4 regions of the Alteromonas sp. HB246098 genome follow, and region 4 is predicted to be linked to each of the others. Evidence: predicted binding sites of a transcription regulator. Region 4 holds the regulator's gene; each other region holds the start of a gene.
The links. Region 4 encodes sigma-54, which starts transcription at its own class of promoters, with help from an activator protein. Its sites were predicted from a motif close to GTTGGCACGNNNNTNGNNT; they were not measured.
Positions count from the first base shown of each region.

Region 1 (3,193 bases), on a different contig from region 4:
ATTTAGTAACGCTATCATAGGCGTTAGGCTTGCGTCATGGGCTTCCAATTCGCCCAAGCGCTCAATGCTACTTTGAATCACTGATAAAGCGTTGCCCTCATCATTTTCATATAAGTTGTACACGCTAGTCTGCGCTTGTTCTAAAAGACTTTGACCATTGCTCAAGCGCTTGTGTTCTATTTCCAACTCTTCGAACTCGCCCTCTTCAATAGCGAACTCATCAAGCTCTTGAACCTGATAGGTTAACAGCTGAATTCTATCTTCTCGTTGCTGTGCTTGCTCTTGAAGTGTCTTTAGTGTGCGTTGCTTATCACGCCAAATTGAATGAGTTTCCGTAACTTGCGCTAACAATTCATCATGTTTAGCGTAACCGTCAACTAGGTCTCTTTGATGATCTTCTTTCAACAGTTGCAGGTGTGTGTTTTGACCGTGAATGGCTAACAAATACTGGCCTAAGCCTTTTAACTGCTGAAGCGAAGCGGGAATACCATTGATAAACGCTTTTGAACGACCTTCTTTAGAAATAACTCTGCGAATAAAGCAGCTGTTTTCATCCTCGTCTGAGGTAAGTTCATGTTCATCGAGAAAAGCTTTAGCTAATGCGTTACTGCTCAAAGAAAAGTGTGCGATGATTTCAGCTTTCGTACTTCCTTTACGCACAGCATTTGCGTCGGCACGTTCACCCAAGCACAAGCTTAACGCATCAATAGCAATTGATTTACCTGCACCGGTTTCACCGGTTATTGCAGTAAGCCCGTTTTCCAGTTGAACCGATAATTGTTTTACAACAGCAAAATTAGAAATAGAAAGATGCGCTAACATAACCACACTCGAATAAGTTGAACATGATGATATATACAGTAACTGATAATATATACAGTATTTTGCCTGTGTAAAGTTAAGTCGTGAAAAAATTACGCTAAAATTAAGAAGGAAGCTAATAAAGTTTGAGAAATCAATGTTATAACTTCGAATGGTTATTTGAGGTTATAAGTAACCAGCATAAACGAAATTAATGAGAACGCGTGTTTTACAAAAATTTATACAGTACTAATCTACTTAAAATTCGATAGCCTAAAGCCTGTCTGTAAAGAAGGTTTGTAAGCCAATACGTTGACTGCTGTAACGGTTTTTTAAAACCAAACAGCAAAAAGGAGAGCCAAAGCTCTCCTTTAAAATTCCAATTTTAGTTGAATTATAAATCGTCAGATAACTATCTAAAATTCAGTAAAAAAGCTTATTGCTGCAACTCACCGCTTCCAGATTCAATGTGTGCGCGCACGAACCACTGAAACTGTTCTAAGTCTGCCAGCTGACCAGTGATCATATCTTCCGATACTGGGTCAATTTCACCAAGAAGCTCTAGCGCTTTTCTATGGTCACCATTTACGCCGTCATAAACAGCGTCTAGTGCCTTAAGGTGGTCAAGTACTAAACCTTTCCCTAGTTCATAATCGCTCCAGCTGCGACCTTCAACAATGGCTTTCGGTGTGCCTTTCGGTACGCCGCCTAACGTTGCAATTCGTTCGGCAATGGTGTCGGTCATTTCGCGTACTGCATCTACCTGAGGGTCTAGCATTTCATGCACGCCAATAAAATTTGGGCCTACCACGTTCCAGTGAATGTGCTTTAAGGTTAACTGTAAATCTAATAGTGCAACCAATCGCTGATCCAATACCTTAATTGTTTTGGCAGCAGCATCGTTATCCATTCCTGGGGCTGTAAATTTGATATTGGTGTTACTCATGATATCTCCTATTGAATGTAAATAAATCAGCACGATGTAAAACATCATAAGGGGCAAAATCTTACTAGCCCTGTGCCAACAACTTACTTTGATAGGTGCAACGGGTATGCCGAATTCTGAGAGTTTTATAAGTACACGTTTTTAATAGAGAAATATGGGAAGATTAAAAAATCTTTATTTTTCAAGCCTGTAGCAATTAAGAAAATGCTACAGGCTAATGTAATAAATGCACATTAGAAAAGATGAATAGTGAATGAGGCTAGTAAAGCTTACTGCCCCAACCTAGCTTTTTGCGAAGTACGTTGAAATAGCTGTAACCCTTGGGATGAACAAGATGAAGCTTGTCTACGCTCTTGTTAATGCGGATTTCATCGCCGGGCAGTACGGGTAGTACAATGTGACTATCGCAACTTACCTGCAAGGAATCACTGTTTACTTTTGATACTTTCATCGATACCTGACTGTCTGCATCAACAACAATGGGGCGACTGCTCAGTGTGTGAGGAAACATAGGCACCAGCGTTAGTGCATCAAGCTTTGGCATTATAATAGGGCCGCCGGCAGATAGGGAGTATGCAGTCGAGCCTGTAGGTGTGGCGACAATCAACCCGTCGCTACGCTGACTGAATACGAATTGCTCATCGATATAAATTTCAAATTCCATCATATGAGCAACTTTGCCGTGGTGCAGCACCACTTCGTTTACAGCAGAGTTGTTACTTTTAAGCTTTTCGTGCCGGTAAACTTCGACTTCAAGTAAGAAGCGCTCTTCAACCACGCACTCACCATTGAAGATAAGGTCAAGCTGTTGAACGATATCATCAGGGTGGATATCTGTTAAAAAGCCAAGATTACCGCGGTTTACGCCTACGACATGGATGTCAAAACGCGCCAGTACACGCGCGGCACCAAGCATGCTGCCGTCACCACCTACTACAACGGCAAGATCAGCCTCTTTACCAATAGTAACAAGGTTACAGCTTTTGAAGTTTTCAGTTTCAAGCTCTTCAGCAATACTTTCCTCAACTAGTAGTTTGCAGCCTTTGGCTAATAAATATTCGGCAAGAATATTTAAGCTGTCATGGGTTGCAGCGTGCTGAGGTTTTCCAATTAAAGCAACGGTTTGATAGGGCATGGAATGCTAATGTCCTTTCATTTCCAATGGTCGGACATTAGCACAGGTATTTTGCAAAAGAAAAGCGTAAAACGTTGCAGAGTGTCAGGTTTAGCGATCTTCTAATCGATTATAATCGAGCAGGCCGCCTTCAATAGGGTAGTGCTCGCTAGACCACTGAATCAATTTGTCGCTAAAAGCCCAAAAATTAGGGTTTGTTCGGCGCATAGCGACATTGTCGAGCAAGGCTTGGTAATCAGCTTCATTTTTAATAGTCTTCAGCTTTTCTATCGACGCAGTGACGTCAGAAGCGTTGATATACCAAAACGCAT
Region 1 covers NZ_JBTZUG010000001.1:736,512-739,704, reverse strand. The annotation lists gene recN (DNA repair protein RecN) at 1-822, opposite strand, end outside; gene dps (DNA starvation/stationary phase protection protein Dps) at 1,238-1,747, opposite strand; gene nadK (NAD(+) kinase) at 2,007-2,882, opposite strand; gene ACYTPF_RS03075 (fatty acid cis/trans isomerase) at 2,973-3,193, opposite strand, start outside.
Region 1: a site for sigma-54 is predicted at 1,809-1,827, ahead of dps (DNA starvation/stationary phase protection protein Dps). Genes of this name have one in related genera too.

Region 2 (3,193 bases), on a different contig from region 4:
GCATGTATGGGTACAGGAAACTGGGAAGAAGATAAGAAAAATGGTGACTATGTACAGGTCGCGTTTTCCAACTTAACGGTAGGTGAAAGCAGCGAACCGACTGAAACCTTCAAAGCGAACCTAATTACGCAAAAACCTGGGGCGCAAAGACCTGTGGCGGAAAGCGACAATGTTAAGATTGGCGCTACACTAAACAAAAAAGAAGCGATATCCGTAGATGCTGTTCCGGCTTCCGCGTTAACGGCAATAAAAAGTGTTGCTCCTAACTTTGCGATACAAGAAGTTGAGAAGGAATACAAACACGATAATGTATATCTTGATGTTGAAGGTGAAGACGCTAACGGCAATGAAATAGAATTCGATATGCTGCAAGATGGCGAACAGTGGAAAATTGTTGAAGTACAGCGGGATTTAACTATGGAAGATTTACCCTCCGCGGTAAAAACACTTATCAAGAAGCAGGAAAACTCTGATCAAATTAGACGTATCATTGAAAGTAAGCAATACGGTACTGATATTACGATTTACGAATTTTATCTTGTGGCAGAAAATGGCACTGAATCCCGTAAAGAAATCAAATCTGAAAATGATGAAGTTGTCTTATTGGATGAAGAGTGGAAACATTAGTTATGTCGATGTGCTAACCATTCTACCTTATTTAAGTTAGGCAAGAAAAAAGGGGCGAATGCCCCTTTTTGATTAAATCGGATAAAGAAACCTTTAATTCATTGCAGTTTCAGTAACTACACGTAGGTCGCTTTCAACATCTTTTACGTCAGAAGCATTTTTAGCAATTTCCACTGCTAGGTCACGCTCGGCGTCAGAATCAACTTCGCCAGTCAGTGTTACCACACCATTTTCTACGTCAACATCAATGTCAAAGCCTGAAATATCGGTATCCATTAAAAGGCGAGTTTTAATTACTGTAGCAATTTTGGCGTCCGTCAGTTCGCTTGTGCCTTCATCTACAGTGTCTTCCATATCGTCAGACATCTCTTTGTGCATATCGTTATCAGCAACAACGGTAAGCTTGTTGTCTACCGAAGTGACACCGTCGATGTTAGTTACCAACTCTTCAGCTAGTTTTTTATCGACAGAATTTTCAACCTTGCCTGTAAGAACGACGTTGCCGTCTTTCACGTCGGTATTAATGTCGAATGAATCTAGATTGCCATTGAACAACAGCGTAGCCTCTGCTTTACCGTCAATCCATGCGTCTTTAGCACCTTTTTCCCACTTATTGTCTGTGTCCATATCACCAGCATAAGCAGCTGTAGTTAATGTAGTAGCAACAATCATAGAAATAATTGAACGTTTCATAACATTTCTCCTTTGTCGAAACTCACAACTACAAGTGCTAAAACCTTGCCAACATAATATCCTATTGTTTTATATGCATTAATTATTGACCTTCGATTATATCGGTCTTCTGAAGTTTGCAAACTTTGCCTGATTTCGAGAATTTTTTACTTAACACAAGCAAATTGTGTATGCCCCTTGGAAATTACGCTATTCATAAGTTGCCACTTAATGTTCCTATGGAAATAAAACAGTGGAAACAACATGGTGGAACTAACATTAAAAAGATACATAGAACTATGCACAGATACTGACGCTCAATAGAAAGGTAAGGTTAAACTTATTTTAGGAAACCGCCGTAATTATAACTATTGTTTTATCATCATTCACATAACCTTTACCAAGCCAACTAACTTTTTGGTTTAGGTAAGATGTGTTTTGTAAGTTTTATTCAAGGACCATCTAGACATGGATACTGCACTCACTGCTGCATCAGTCTTTTTTATCGCTGTAAGCTGGGCTCCGCTTCTACCTTCTTCACACTGGTTGGTAAGGGTGTGGGAGTTTCCACGACTTCAGATAGCAGCAATTATTTCTTTATTACTTATTGGGTATGCTTTTAAAGCAACGTATTACGCCCCGTTAAATAGCCTTTCGCTAATTTTGGTAGTAGGTTTAATTGTTAGCTTGATTTACCAGGTTGTTTGGATAATCCCCTACACTCCTCTTTACAAGCGTGAAGTACAACGCGTGGGTAATGAAGACACAAGTCGCAAACTAAGCGTACTTTCAAGTAACGTATATATGCCAAATAATGATTTTCGCAAACTCATTGAGCATGTGCGCAATAAACACCCCGACTTTCTGGTTACTCTTGAATCTAACGAAAAGTGGCAAAAGGGCATTAGCGAAATAGAGTCAGAGTATCCTTACCGTAAATTTTGCCCTTTAGAAAATCTTTACGGCATGCATCTATACAGCAAGATCCCATTTGAAGAGGCTACACTGCGTTTTATGATAGAAGACGATGTTCCCTCTATGAGGGTAAAAATCAACCATCATGGACAGGACGTACTGCTTTATTTTCTTCATCCAAAACCGCCAAGCCCAACCGAAAATACCTATGCTAAACCTAGGGATATCGAGTTGACCGTAGTCGGAGAGGAAATTGCTAAAACAGAAGGTCCAATCATAGTCGCTGGCGATCTAAATGACGTCGCGTGGTCACCTACTACCAGGAAATTTAAGAAAATAAGCGGCCTATTAGACCCTAGGGAAGGTCGAGGCTTTTTTAATACGTTCCACGCAAAGTATCCATTAGTGAAGTGGCCGCTAGATCACGTTTTTCACTCTAAACACTTTAGTTTAGTAAACATTGAGAAGTTAGAGGGGGTGGGATCTGACCACTACCCTCTTTATACCGAACTTGCGTTAATGACCGACAAAGAATAAAGCGGTTCAATAATGTTTAACGAGCCCCACGATGCTTTACACACCACATGAGGCTGTCGCAAGCCTCTTCACGCTTTTTGAAGTGTGCCAAACCAATTAAGCTATGCTCTCTTGGCCAAACAGCTTGGTTGAGAAGCTCTTTATCCTTTGCAAGAAGTTGCTCGTTATCTAGCATAATCTCAATGGCTTTTTTATTGGGCTTTATCAGCGCAGGCTTGGCGTCTTTAACCAAAGCAGAACGTACACAAATATACTCTCGCTTTACAGGGTCGCGTACCACGCCGATATAGTCATTGTCACAAATGATAGCAGGCCAGCCTTCCGTTATTCTACTTTGCCCGAACATGATAAGTGTAAAAGCAACAAGAACAAAAAGTGTTAGACCAATAAACTGCGCGCTTAAATCAGGTGCCACACTTACAATAACCCCAACAACAGCCGC
Region 2 covers NZ_JBTZUG010000003.1:216,614-219,806, forward strand. The annotation lists partial or broken gene ACYTPF_RS08900 (polysaccharide lyase family 7 protein) at 1-99, shown strand, start outside; gene ACYTPF_RS08905 (BON domain-containing protein) at 721-1,320, opposite strand; gene ACYTPF_RS08910 (endonuclease/exonuclease/phosphatase family protein) at 1,768-2,751, shown strand; gene ACYTPF_RS08915 (hypothetical protein) at 2,768-3,193, opposite strand, start outside.
Region 2: a site for sigma-54 is predicted at 1,355-1,373, ahead of ACYTPF_RS08905 (BON domain-containing protein). Genes of this name have one in related genera too.

Region 3 (3,193 bases), on a different contig from region 4:
TGATGGTGCTCAATACCTTCGTGCTTGCAGGCCAAATCATAGCCATGCAAACCGGTTTGGGGTTCGCGTCTATTGTTGACCCCGTAAACGGTATAAACGTACCTGCGGTTGGTCAGTTTTATCTAATATTGGCGACCTTATTGTTTTGGACGTTGGATGGACATTTGTCCATGATCCAAATGATAGTAATGAGCTTCGAGGCGTTTCCCATCGGCGAAGCATGGTGGACAGGTGAACAGTTCCGAGATATTGCCCATTGGGGCGGTTGGATGTTTATATCCGCAGTAACCTTATCTCTAGCGCCCATTGTGTCACTACTTATTGTGAATTTAGCGTTTGGTGTAATGACCAAGGCTGCACCCCAGCTAAACATTTTTAGTATTGGCTTTTCTATTGCTCAGGTAATGGGATTACTGATTATTTGGATAACACTTGATAACTTTACTGCGCACTTTGAAACCCAATGGTTTAGAGCCGAACAGTTTATGTGTGAACTATTGAATATTTGTTCGTAGGAAAACATGGCAGATTCAAGCGAAAAAACAGAAGACCCCACGGGGAAAAAACTCGAAGATGCCCGAAAAAAAGGGCAGCTGGCCCGTTCCCGTGAACTATCTACAACTTTAGTGCTTATTGTCAGCGCCTTTATGTTTTTATTTGTGGGTGAATGGGTTGCTGAATCTGTTTTCAAGCTTACCCAGCGAATGTTTATTCTCTCTCGCGACGAAACTTATGATACTACCCACATGTTCGGCGCTTGGGGCGAAGCTTTCTCGGCGGTAGGTCCAGCCGTGTTGCTTTATATGGTGGTTGCCATGATAGCCGGCATCTATGGCTCTATTGCACTTGGTGGTTTTAATTTTACCTGGGAAGGTGCAAAGCCTAAGGGCTCCAAAATGAGTCCAATTCAAGGCTTCAAGCGAATGTTCGGTATGAACGGCTTGGTTGAGCTATTAAAATCTATCGCTAAAGTTGTGGTTATCATCAGTATGGCCATAGGGGCGCTGTTGTTCTTCGAAGATGAAGCGCTGCATTTAGATATGGAGCTCTATCCGGGCAACCTGTTTCACGCTATGGACATACTTAAATGGGCATTTCTCATTCTAGTATGTGGCATGATCCCCATCGCGCTCATCGATGTGCCTTATCAAATGTATAAGCACAACAAAGAAATGAAAATGACCAAGCAAGAGGTTAAAGACGAGCGCAAAAATGCAGAGGGCGACCCTATGGTTAAAGGCCGTATTCGCCGTTTGCAGTATCAAGCAGCAACCAAGCGCATGATGCAGGAAGTACCTCAGGCAGACGTGGTAGTAACCAACCCGACTCACTTTTCAGTAGCGATTAAGTATGATGAACAGGGCGTAAGAGCACCTGTTGTGGTGGCAAAAGGGGCTGATGAATTGGCCATGCATATCAGAAAAATTGCTACCGCCAATGACGTACCCTTAATACCTTCTCCTGTACTTGCTCGTGCTATCTTTTATTCGACAGAAGTCGACGATGAAATCCCCAACGCCTTATTTATGGCGGTAGCGCAGGTGCTAGCACACGTCTATCAGCTTAAAGCACATAGGGCAGGAAAGGGTAAGCGTCCTAAACCACTTAAACGAGATTTGCCTATTCCTCCAGAATACCGTCGCTAAGTGACTATTTTACTGCGGTTTTTTTTGGCCTTTTTATACTTGTCGCATACTTTTGGGGTCTATTGGTATATGTAAATGCCGCTTTGTATAAAGCTGGCACGTTAGTTGAAAACTCTATTGAAGATTTACATAAAGCGTCAATTTTCTGATAGAGAGACACCCAGCCATGCAGTTATCCGGTTATCTTCAGCGATTCGATAAAAATCAGCTGCAAAATTTTACCAGTGGTTTAGGCGCGCCTATTGTCCTTTTGGCAATCATGGGAATGGTAATACTACCCATGCCGCCGTTTTTACTCGACGTATTGTTTAGCTTTAATATTGCGCTCTCTCTCGTCATCATTTTGGTGGCGGTACTCACTCAACGGCCTGTAGATTTTGGTATTTTCCCACTTGTGCTCCTAATTGCGACAGTTCTGCGTCTGGCACTAAACGTTGCATCTACGCGGGTTGTATTACTTTACGGTCACGAAGGGGGAGATGCAGCAGGGAAGGTGATTGAAGCCTTCGGTGCGGTTGTTATCGGCGGTAACTATGCTGTGGGTATTGTTGTCTTCGCTATCCTTCTTATTATTAACTTCAAGGTAGTAACCGCAGGTGCGGGACGTATTTCAGAAGTAAGTGCTCGCTTTACCTTGGATGCTATGCCAGGTAAGCAAATGGCAATTGACGCTGATCTGAACGCAGGCTATATCGATCAAGACCAAGCGCGTCAGCGTCGCGAAGAAATAACCGCAGAGGCTGACTTTTACGGGTCGATGGACGGTGCATCGAAGTTTGTAAAAGGTGATGCGGTTGCCGGTCTTTTTATCATGCTTATCAATATCGTTGGCGGGTTATTTATAGGCATGATTCAGCACGATCTCTCATTTGGAAATGCCATAGAGATCTACACCATCTTGACAATTGGTGATGGTTTGGTGGCGCAGATACCTTCATTACTACTTTCGGTAGCAACGGCGATTATCGTTACTCGTGAAAACGAAACCCAGGAAATGGGTAAAGAAATCCGTGGCCAGCTAGGCAATAATCAAGCGCTTTATATTGCATCAGGCGTGCTTTTTGTCATGGGTATCATCCCGGGTATGCCTCATATCGCATTCTTGGGTTTTTCATTTTTGATTGCAGGGTTTGCATATTGGCAGACAGTTCAAGCTAAGAAGAAAGCTGCAGAACCTCAATTACCAGAGAACATTGCAAAAGACGAAACTGTTGCACCTGAAGTTAAAGAGCTGGGATGGGACGACGTTCAGCAGGTGGATACCATTGGTTTAGAAGTGGGCTATCGCTTAATTCCTCTTGTTGATAAATCTCAAGGTGGCGAGTTGTTGACACGAATTAAAGGCGTGCGTAAAAAACTTTCCCAAGAACTCGGCTTCCTTATTCCACCTGTTCATATACGCGACAACTTAGACTTAGAGCCTAACACTTACACCATCGCTATGCTCGGCGTCACTATTGGCGATTCCGTTATAAGTCACGACGAAGAACTTGCCATTAACCCCGGACAAGTGTTCGGAAAACTAGAAGGGCGCGCTACTAAAGACC
Region 3 covers NZ_JBTZUG010000001.1:1,107,105-1,110,297, reverse strand. The annotation lists gene fliR (flagellar biosynthetic protein FliR) at 1-515, shown strand, start outside; gene flhB (flagellar biosynthesis protein FlhB) at 522-1,646, shown strand; gene flhA (flagellar biosynthesis protein FlhA) at 1,813-3,193, shown strand, end outside.
Region 3: a site for sigma-54 is predicted at 1,739-1,757, ahead of flhA (flagellar biosynthesis protein FlhA). Genes of this name have one in related genera too.

Region 4 (3,193 bases):
AAATCAGCGCGTTCAGTAATTGGAGCAAGGAGCGCAGATTCTGCTCTAATAGCCTCCGATAGAGACTTATTTAGTTTAGCTAAAGGATGAAGACGGCGAGTTTCGCTAAACCGCTTGACCAGTACGTCATCGCTTGCGTCAATGTACACTATAGTCATCGACCAAGAAGAAGGCAGATAATCTAGAATCTCTACCAAGTCATCTGGATTTTTGGGAAGATTCCTTACGTCGATACTTACTGCAACTTGGTCGTATTCATCAACAACAGTATGGGTGAGGGTGGGAAGCAAATTTACTGGGATATTATCAACACAGTAATAACCTAAGTCTTCCAAAGCGCGAAGTGCGACAGACTTACCAGACCCTGAACGACCACTGATTATGATCAGCTTCACCTAAACTCTCCCTTATATTCTGGTTTCATCACATACGCGTTGTTGAATAAAGCGCCTATCTATAATGTATAGGCTCTTATGGCTTAACTTAATGCAGAAATAATCTCGTCGCTGGTTGTTGCACGGCGTATTGTTTTAATTGTTTCTTTGTCACTGAGCTTACCTGCTACGGTAGCCAGTGTTTGAAGGTGTCCTTCGGTTTGCTCTTCGGGAACGAGTAGCGCAAAAAATATGTCTACGGGCTTTTCATCTAGGGCATCAAAGTTGATAGCTGGTGTGCTTGTTACAACAATTGCTATTACCTTCTCAAGGCCAGCCAGGCGACCGTGAGGCAGTGCTATGCCGTTGCCAATACCCGTGCTACCCATACGTTCTCGAGCCATTAAGCTATTTAAAACCGTTGCCTGGTCGATGTTATCATTTTGCTTGGCAGCGATATCAGCGATGATCTCAAGAATTCGCTTTTTACTATTACACTGAACCGCACACTCGGTGCGGTCCAGACTTACGATGGCTTGTATATCCATGCTTAATTAACTACTAATGTTTTTTCAGTTTTTCCTTATGCTTGATTACCTGCCGGTCGAGTTTATCAACCATGCTGTCAATCGCCGCATACATGTCGGTATTTTCTGAGGATGCGAATACTTCAGCGCCACTTAAATGAACAGTCGCTTCGGCTTTTTGATTTAATTTTTCAACGTTCAGGATGACATGCACATTAGAAATGTGATCAAAGTGACGTTCAAGTTTGCTGAACTTCGTATCGACATAATTACGCAAAGAGTCGGTGATTTCGACATGATGACCAGTGAGGTTGATTTGCATATTTCGTCTTCCTTATATATTTAAGCCTAGTTAAATAAGGCTTTTGCGTTGGTTCGACGGTGGGATCGATAACGATTCCCGATATTTTGCTATTGTTCGCCGAGCGACTTTTATGCCTTGCTCTGCCAACAACGAAGCAATCTTGCTATCACTTAGCGGCTTGCTAGGATTTTCCGCAGCCACTAACTTCTTGATCAATGCACGAATCGCTGTAGATGAACATTCACCACCTGACTCAGTTGCTACGTGGCTTGAGAAGAAATACTTCAATTCAAAGATACCACGAGGCGTATGCATATACTTTTGCGTTGTCACACGGGAAATAGTCGATTCGTGCATATCTACCATTTCTGCGACATCATTTAGTACCATTGGTTTCATCATTTCCGGGCCGTGCTCAAAAAAGCCCATTTGCTGCTGCACAATACAATTTGCGACCTTCATTAAGGTATCGTTACGAGATTCAAGGCTCTTTATGAACCACTTGGCCTCTTGCATGTGTGAGCGGATGAATTGTGAATCGCTACTGTTCTTAGCACGGCGACTCATTGCTGCGTACTGTTGATTTACGCTTAATTTCGGCAGACTGTCGGGGTTCAGCTCAACCACCCAACGGCCATTTTTCTTGGTTACCGAGACATCAGGAATAACGTACTCAGGCTCTTTAGTAACTAAAGCACTACCTGGACGTGGATTCAAGGTTTGAAGTAAACGCATTGCTTCGCGCAGCTGATCTTCTTTTAATCGGCTCTTACGCATTAGGGTGCGGTAGTCTTTACTGCTCAGTAAATCTGAATATTCCTCAATAAGCTGCTTCGCTTCAGCAAGCCACGGTGTGTCTTCTGAAAACTGGCGCAATTGCACCATAAGACATTCTTGAGGGGTACGAGAACCTGAACCAATGGGGTCGAACATTTGAATACGCTTAAGTACACATTCTATTTCGTCCATTTCGATAGGCTCTTCAAGATCATCATCGTTGACCGCTTCTAAGATATCGTCAAGAGTAACGGTCAAATAACCTGATTCGTCAATCGAATCGATGATTGCAGTAGCAATGGCGCGGTCAGTATCCGAAAAATGAGTGAGGCGCATTTGCCAAAGCAAGTGCTCTTGTATGTCTTCAGTGGTCTCACCTTGAAAGATTTGTTCATCATCATTAGATGGACCAGGTGCTGGCGCAGAAGAAGCGGAATAATACTCATCCCAAGTGCTGTCGATAGGTAGCTCATCGGGAAGGTCATTCTTCTCCAGTGCATCTCCTGCTTCTAGCGTGTCGCTTGATGCAGAAGCTGTCGCTTCAGCAGCGCTATCGTCACTATCGACATTGTTCTTTTCTACTTGTGGCTCGTCGCTACCTTCTTCCACTTCTAAAAGCGGATTAGAGTCGAGCGCTTCTTGAATCTCTTGCTGAAGATCAAGCGTAGAAAGCTGCAGCAGCTTAATGGCCTGCTGCAGCTGAGGTGTCATGGTAAGTTGTTGGCTAAATTTTAGCTGTAAAGATGGTTTCATCTACGTCTTATTTAAATGCTCTAAATTAAATATACCAGAGCGAAACTGAAAAATGACAATTCGGTTACACTAACTATAGCCTGAATTGTTCGCCTAGGTATACGTCCCTTACTTTTTGATTACTTAAAACCTGTTCCGCAGTTCCTTGCGCAATAAGCTCGCCATGACTCACAATGTACGCTTTTTCACAAACATCCAATGTTTCGCGTACGTTATGGTCCGTGATAAGGATACCAATACCCCTATCTCGCAGATGCTGTATTATCTTCTTTATATCATTAACTGATATTGGATCAACACCGGCAAATGGTTCGTCTAACAAAATAAACTGTGGTTTTGCTGCCAGAGCTCGTGCAATCTCTACGCGACGCCGTTCTCCCCCTGACAAACTCATCCCCGTACTATTACGTATATGGTTGATATTAAATTCATCAAGTAGGGCATCTGCTTCTTCTTCT
Region 4 covers NZ_JBTZUG010000007.1:237,917-241,109, forward strand. The annotation lists gene rapZ (RNase adapter RapZ) at 1-395, opposite strand, end outside; gene ptsN (PTS IIA-like nitrogen regulatory protein PtsN) at 479-922, opposite strand; gene hpf (ribosome hibernation promoting factor) at 936-1,223, opposite strand; gene ACYTPF_RS15595 (RNA polymerase factor sigma-54) at 1,254-2,735, opposite strand; gene lptB (LPS export ABC transporter ATP-binding protein) at 2,809-3,193, opposite strand, start outside.